2 regions of the Streptomyces sp. NPDC048462 genome follow, and region 1 is predicted to be linked to the other one. Evidence: riboswitches for the same ligand, from Rfam matches in the RefSeq annotation. Region 1 holds a riboswitch; the other holds the start of a gene.

Region 1 (3,412 bases):
CGCCATCGGCCTGGACGGCTAGTCTCCGTGAAACGCGTTCGGGGGGGGGGGGGGGGGGGGGCCCCCCCCCCCCCCCCCCCCCCACCGCTTTACACGGCTCAGTGCTGTGCGGTGCCCCGGTCCGGGACGCAACGGCCGTCCTCGGTGCGGTACTTCCACTGGGCGCCCTCGCTCACCAGCTCCTTGACGGCCCGCACGAAGCGCTCGATGTGCTCGTCCGGCGTACCGGCACCGAAGCTGACCCGGATCGCGTTGAGCGACCGCTCGCCCGGCTCGGCCTCCGGCGCGCCGCACTCGCCGACCTCCTGCGGGTCACTGCCGAGCAGGGTGCGCACCAGCGGGTGGGCGCAGAACAGTCCGTCGCGTACCCCGATGCCGTACTCGGCGGAGAGCGCCGCGGCGAAGTGCGAGCTGTTCCAGCCCTCCACCACGAAGGAGATGACGCCGACCCGGGGCGCGTCGTCACCGAACAGTGAGAGCACCTTGACCTCGGGGACCTCCGCGAGTCCGGCGCGGACCTCGGAGACCAGTTGCTGCTCGCGGGCGACCAGGCTGTCGAACCCGGCCTCGGTGAGCGCCTTGCAGGCGGAGGCGATGGAGTAGACACCGATGACGTTGGGCGAGCCGGCCTCGTGGCGGGCGGCGGTGCTGTGCCACTCGACGTCCACCCCGCCGTCGGCGCGCCGGGCGACCTTGCGGGAGGCGCCGCCGCCGGCCAGGTAGGGCTCGGCGTCGCGCAGCCAGTCGGAGCGGCCGGCCAGCACGCCGGAGCCGAAGGGCGCGTACAGCTTGTGGCCGGAGAAGGCGACCCAGTCGACGTCCAGCTCGCTGATGTCGACGGGGTGGTGCGGGGCGAGCTGGGCCGCGTCGAGGACGATCCGGGCGCCGTGGGCGTGCGCGGCGGCGGCGAGCTCCTTGACGGGCCACAGCTCACCGGTGACGTTGGAGGCTCCGGTGACGCAGACGAGCGCGGGGCCAATGGGTCCTCCCCTGCTCGAACGAAGCTGAGAGCTTGGGGAAGAGTCGCGGTCCGCCAGGGCCCGCTCCAGCGTGGCGACGGCCTGCGCGGGGGTGCGCGGGGCGTTCAGGTAGGTCACCCGGGCATCGCGCCAGGGCAGCAGGGACGCGTGGTGCTCGGTCTCGAAGACGAACACCTGGCAGTCGGCGGGGAGCGCCGCCGCGAGCAGGTTGAGCGAGTCGGTGGTCGACCGGGTGAAGATCACCTGGTCGTCGGCGCGGCAGCCGAGGAACTCCGCGACGGTCACGCGGCTGGACTCGAAGAGGTCCGTGGAGAGCTGCGAGAGGTAGCCGGCGCCTCGGTGGACGCTGCCGTAGTACGGCGCGTACGCGGCGACGTCGTCCCACACGCGCTGCAGGGCCGGGGCGCTGGCGGCGTAGTCCAGTGCGGCGTACGTGACCTCACCGCCGGTCACCAGCGGAACCGTCACATCCTTGCCCAGAACGGGCAGTGGGGTACAAATGGACTGGTCGGTGGCAGCGGTGAAGACAGACATGACGAACTCCCGTAACAGGCAGGCGAATTCCGGTGCCTGCGGATACGCGGCAGCACGGAAGGAAGAAAAGAGGGTGTGCGGAGGAGGGCCGAAAAGCCCTATCGCATTCGCTTGCTCACAGAGGCTCCCTGAGGACCAGGACCCCACGGGTGGACGCCTTACGACGTCGAGGGGTCCGCGCTTGCCGCAGACCTCGCTGCCTACGGCCTGGTCTTCACCCGGGGCACCCCGCCACGGACGGAGGGTTGCCGGACAGCGGGCCGGGGCCGTAGTCGCTGTCACTCATGACCTGCGCAGCATCTTGCCATACGTGGGAGAACGCGCAAGGCGCAGTCCATGATCTGGACTGCGCCTCGCTCCGTGTTCCGTGTGTCAGGGTCGCGTGCTCAGGCGTTGCTGGCCGCGACCCATCTCTCCAGCGCGCGCCCCGCGGACCCGGAGTCGATGGACTCGGCGGCCCTCGCCATACCGGCGGCGAGCTGCTCGTCGAGCGTGCCGTCGCCCGGGTCGAGCGCGACCAGCGCCGCCGCCGCGTTGAGCAGGACGGCGTCCCGTACGGGCCCCGTTTCGCCGGCCAGCAGCCGGCGGGCCACATCGGCGTTGTACGAGGCGTCGGCGCCGCGCAGCGCCTCCACCGGCACCAGCTCCAGCCCGACGTCGCGCGGGTCGAAGGCCTGCTCGCGCACGACGCCGTCGCGGGCCACCCAGACCCGGGAGGTCGCGGTGGTGGTCAGCTCGTCCAGGCCGTCGTCGCCGCGGAAGACCAGCGCGGAGTTGCCTCGTTCGGCGAGCACGCCCGCGACGATGGGCGCCATCCGCAGATCGGCGACACCGATGGCCTGGGAGCGCACCTGGGCCGGGTTGGTGAGCGGGCCCAGGATGTTGAAGGTGGTCGGGGCGCCCAGCTCCGCGCGGGCCTTCGCCGCGTAGCGCAGGGCGGGGTGGAACTTCACCGCGAAGCAGAAGGTGATGCCCGCTTCCTCGGCCACCTCGACGACGCGCTGCGGGGGCAGGTCCAGGTTGACGCCGAGCTTGCCCAGTACGTCGGAGGAGCCGCTGGCCGAGGAGGAGGCGCGGTTGCCGTGCTTGACGACCTTGGCGCCCGCCCCGGCCAGGACGATCGCGGACATGGTGGAGATGTTGACCGTCTTGGCCATGTCGCCGCCGGTGCCGACGATGTCGACCGTGCGGCCGGGCACGTGGATCGTGGTGGCGTGCTCGTACATCGCACGGACCAGGCCGGTGACCTCCGTGACGGTCTCGCCCTTGGCGCGCAGGGCCACCGCGAAGCCGGCGATCTGCACGTCGGTCGCCTCGCCGCTCATGATGCGGTCCATCGCCCACGCGGTGTCGTCCGCGCTCAGGTCCTCGCCGCGCAGCAGCGGGGTCAGCACGCCGGGCCAGGTACGAGCCGCCACGCTGTCGCCGCCGACCGGGGTCACAACGTTCATGGTCCGCTCCTGGGGTCCACAGCCGATATAGGGATGCGACCACCCTATCGAGCGCCGGGGACAGCGAAGAGCCCCGTCCATCGTATGGATGGACGGGGCTCCCGCTGTGGCGATCAGCTCAGGTGATCAGTGGTGGCCGTGGCCCTCGGTGATCTCCTTGTACTCCTCGGGGGACGCCTTGGGGATCTGGTTGTGCTCGCCGAAGTAGCTCTTGCTGAGCTTGGCGCGCACCTTCTCCACCGGCGACACCTTGCGCTTGACACCGTTCTCGTCGACCAGCGGGCCGAGCTCGACCGGCGCGTACTGCTCGTGCGCGGTGAGGGTGTGCAGCTGGCCCTGCGACAGCGGCTCGTGGACCTCGACGAACTCACCGTGCGGCAGGCGCTTGATGAGCCCGGACTCGCGCCCGTGCAGCACCTTCTCCTTGTCCCGGCGCTGGAGGCCGAG
Region 2 (3,412 bases), on a different contig from region 1:
TGCGGCACGAAGCCGTTCTCGCCGCGCTCGAACTGGGTCAGCGCGGGGCGGACCAGATGTCCGCGCGACAGCCGCAGCTGGGCGGTCCGGTAGATGGCCGCCGCCATCCGGCCGAGCGCCCGGCCGTCCTGGTGGCGGTGGACGCGGACGCCGACGTCGACCTGGCCGAGCGCGTCCAGTCCGACGGTGTGCAGGGCGTCGACGAGCAGCCCCAGCTCCACTCCGTAACCGACCGGGAACGGCAGCTGTTCGAGCAGCGAGCGGCGTACGGCGTACTCGCCGCCCAGCGGCTGGACGAAGCCGGCCAGCTGCGGCCAGTGCAGATTGAGCAGCGGCCGTGCCACCAGTTCGGTGACCCGCCCGCCCTGACCGGCGGTGTCCCCGAGGGGACGGTCGTACATCGCCTTGACGAACTGCACCGAGGGGTCGGTCAGCAGCGGGCCGACGATGCCGGAGACGAAGTCGGCCGAGAAGTCCTTCAGGTCGGCGTCGACGAAGCAGACGATGTCACCGCCGGTCACCAGCAGTGACCGCCACAGCACCTCGCCCTTGCCGGGGACAGCCGGCAGCCGGGGCAGGATCGCGTCCCGGTGGATCACCCGGGCGCCCGCCTCGCGGGCGACCTCGGAGGTCGCGTCCGTGGAGCCGGAGTCGATCACCACGAGTTCGTCGACCAGCCGGACCTTCTCCATGAGCTCGCGCCGGATGGTGCGGACGATGTCCCCGACCGTCGCCTCCTCGTTGAGCGCGGGCAGTACGACACTCACGCGGCTGCGCCTCGGGTCGCCTCCCCTGGCGGCCAGGAGCTGCTCCAGCGGGCGGTCGGCGCACGACCAGGAACGCCTGGTCAGCCAGCGTTCGACCTCTTCCAGCACGGTCGATACTCCCTGTATGTGATCCATCTCGCGGTTCGGACGACTATCTCAACAGTCCGGTGCTTCGGTTACAGTCTTGAACAACGCAGATGGCCGTGGCATGCCGGGGTCCGTCCGCCGATAAACGCCTGGATCGATGATCCAGTGCCATAGCGCTCATCCAGAGGGACAGAGGGAACGGCCCGTTGAAGTCCCGGCAACCATCCCACCCCCAAGCTCTCGACTTCGCTCGAGCAGGGGGGACCCCCTTCCGCGAGGTCGGGTGGGGAAGGTGCCAATTCCGTCTTGTGGCGAAACGCGTCACGAGGAAGATGAGGAGAAAGGGCCTCGCCATCATGGCTGTTGAGACTGTTGCAACATCTACCGAATCTTCTGTGGACCTCGGTCCCGCCGCGGCACTTTCCTGCCGCGAGTGCGGAGAACGATTCGCACTCGGTCCCCTTTTCGCCTGTTCGAGCTGTTTCGGACCGCTCGAAGTGGCCTACGACCTGCCGACCGGTTCCCCGGACGAGCTGAAGAAGCGCATCGAGGCCGGACCCGACAACATCTGGCGCTACGCGCCGCTGCTGCCGGTCCCCTCCGACGTCGCGGAGAAGCCGAACATCAACCCCGGCTTCACCAAGCTGGTCAAGGCCGACAACCTCGCCCGTGAGCTGGGCGTCACCGGTGGCCTGTACGTCAAGGACGACTCCGGCAACCCGACGCACTCCTTCAAGGACCGTGTCGTCGCGATCGCCGTCGAAGCCGCCCGCGCCTTCGGTTTCACCACGCTCTCCTGCTCCTCCACCGGCAACCTCGCCGGTGCGGTGGGCGCCGCCGCCGCCCGCGCCGGCCTGCGCTCCTGTGTGTTCATCCCGCACGACCTGGAGCAGGGCAAGGTCGTCATGGCCGCCGTGTACGGCGGTGAGCTGGTCGGCATCGAGGGCAACTACGACGACGTCAACCGCTTCTGCTCGGAGCTCATCGGTGACCCGCTCGGTGAGGGCTGGGGCTTCGTCAACGTCAACCTGCGCCCGTACTACGGCGAGGGTTCCAAGACGCTCGCGTACGAGATCTGCGAGCAGCTCGGCTGGCGGCTGCCCGACCAGATCGTGATCCCGATCGCGTCCGGCTCGCAGCTCACGAAGATCGACAAGGGTCTCCAGGAGCTGATCAAGCTCGGTCTGGTCGAGGACAGGCCGTACAAGATCTTCGGAGCCCAGGCCGAGGGCTGCTCGCCGGTCTCCACCGCCTTCAAGGCCGGTCACGACGTGGTGCGGCCGCAGAAGCCGAACACCATCGCCAAGTCCCTGGCGATCGGCAACCCGGCCGACGGCCCGTACGTCCTGGACATCGCCCGCCGCACCGGCGGCGCCGTCGAGGACGTCAACGACGAGCAGGTCGTCGACGCGATCAAGCTGCTGGCGCGCACCGAGGGCATCTTCGCCGAGACCGCGGGCGGGGTGACCGTCGGCGTGACGAAGAAGCTGATCGAGGCGGGTCTGCTCGACCCGTCGCTCACCACGGTCGTCCTGAACACCGGTGACGGCCTCAAGACGCTCGACGCGGTGGCCGCCACCTCGCAGGCGACGGCGACGATCAGGCCGAGCCTGGACGCCTTCCGTGCCGCCGGCCTCGGTACCGCCTGAGCGGTCCGCCGCACCAGCTGAGAGGCTGCCGCAGCCTCCGGCCACCCGTGACTCCAGGAAGGGCTCCCACCATGAGCGTCAAGGTCCGTATCCCCACCATCCTCCGCACCTACACGGGCGGCCAGGCCGAGGTCCCGGCAGAGGGCGCGACCCTCTCCCAGGTCATCGAGTCCCTGGAGAAGGACCACCCGGGCATCGCCGCCCGCGTCCTGGACGACCAGGGCAAGCTCCGCCGCTTCGTCAACGTGTACGTCAACGACGACGACGTGCGCTTCCAGGGAGGCCTGGAAGCGGTCACCCCGGACGGCGCCGGCATCTCGATCATCCCGGCCGTCGCCGGCGGCTGCTGAGCCCCGGGACCCGAGCGGTCCCGCTTCGACGAGTCACCGCGATTGCCCTCTCCGCGACAGAAGCGGAGGGGGCAATTCTGCATGGTTGAGCGCGGTAGAGTGTGGGAAGCCCCCTCCGCTGCCCGTGCCCCCCGCATATGAGAATGCGCCCGGCCACGACAAGATGCAGCCAAAGTGCCTGAGCCTCTTGCGCCATAAGTCGCCTTTGCCTGGCCCGACTTGCCCTGGAATCTCATGAGTTCCTCATATTCGGGCGTTCGGCGATGCCCAGAATTCTCGTCCGATTGACCTGTTGCAGAGGGCAGTTGGGCAGATACATTCGGCCGCGGTCGACGCGTTCCGGCGCACGCACCCTCTCCTGTCGGAGGGTGAGTTCTGACCCGGGCCCGCGAAGTGCGGTCCTGTGCAAGGGCCAGTAATAGGGGAGTTAGGCATGGCTCAGGGCACCGTCAAGTGGTTCAACGCGGAGAAGGGGTACGGCTTCATCGCGGTCGACGGTGGTGCGGATGTTTTCGTCCACTACAGCGCGATCCAGATGGACGGATACCGCACCCTCGAA

What was found. A riboswitch is a leader RNA that binds a small molecule or an ion and turns the genes downstream of it on or off. The one in region 1 is predicted to bind S-adenosylmethionine.
Region 2: linked by a shared signal. The riboswitch ahead of thrC (threonine synthase) and the one ahead of ACGFU6_RS12540 (aminotransferase class V-fold PLP-dependent enzyme) in region 1 are both predicted to bind S-adenosylmethionine.

Annotation. Positions count from the first base shown of each region.
Region 1 is NZ_JBICXG010000005.1:358,036-361,447, reverse strand. Features, by position in the region: gene ACGFU6_RS12545 (Lrp/AsnC family transcriptional regulator) at 1-22, shown strand, start outside; gene ACGFU6_RS12540 (aminotransferase class V-fold PLP-dependent enzyme) at 99-1,514, opposite strand; SAM riboswitch class IV at 1,687-1,804, opposite strand; gene trpD (anthranilate phosphoribosyltransferase) at 1,901-2,965, opposite strand; gene ACGFU6_RS12530 (cytochrome bc complex cytochrome b subunit) at 3,092-3,412, opposite strand, start outside.
Region 2 is NZ_JBICXG010000013.1:80,427-83,838, forward strand. Features, by position in the region: gene ACGFU6_RS22205 (glucosyl-3-phosphoglycerate synthase) at 1-875, opposite strand, end outside; SAM riboswitch class I at 1,029-1,193, shown strand; gene thrC (threonine synthase) at 1,211-2,503, shown strand; gene ACGFU6_RS22215 (MoaD/ThiS family protein) at 2,575-2,853, shown strand; gene ACGFU6_RS22220 (cold-shock protein) at 3,287-3,412, shown strand, end outside.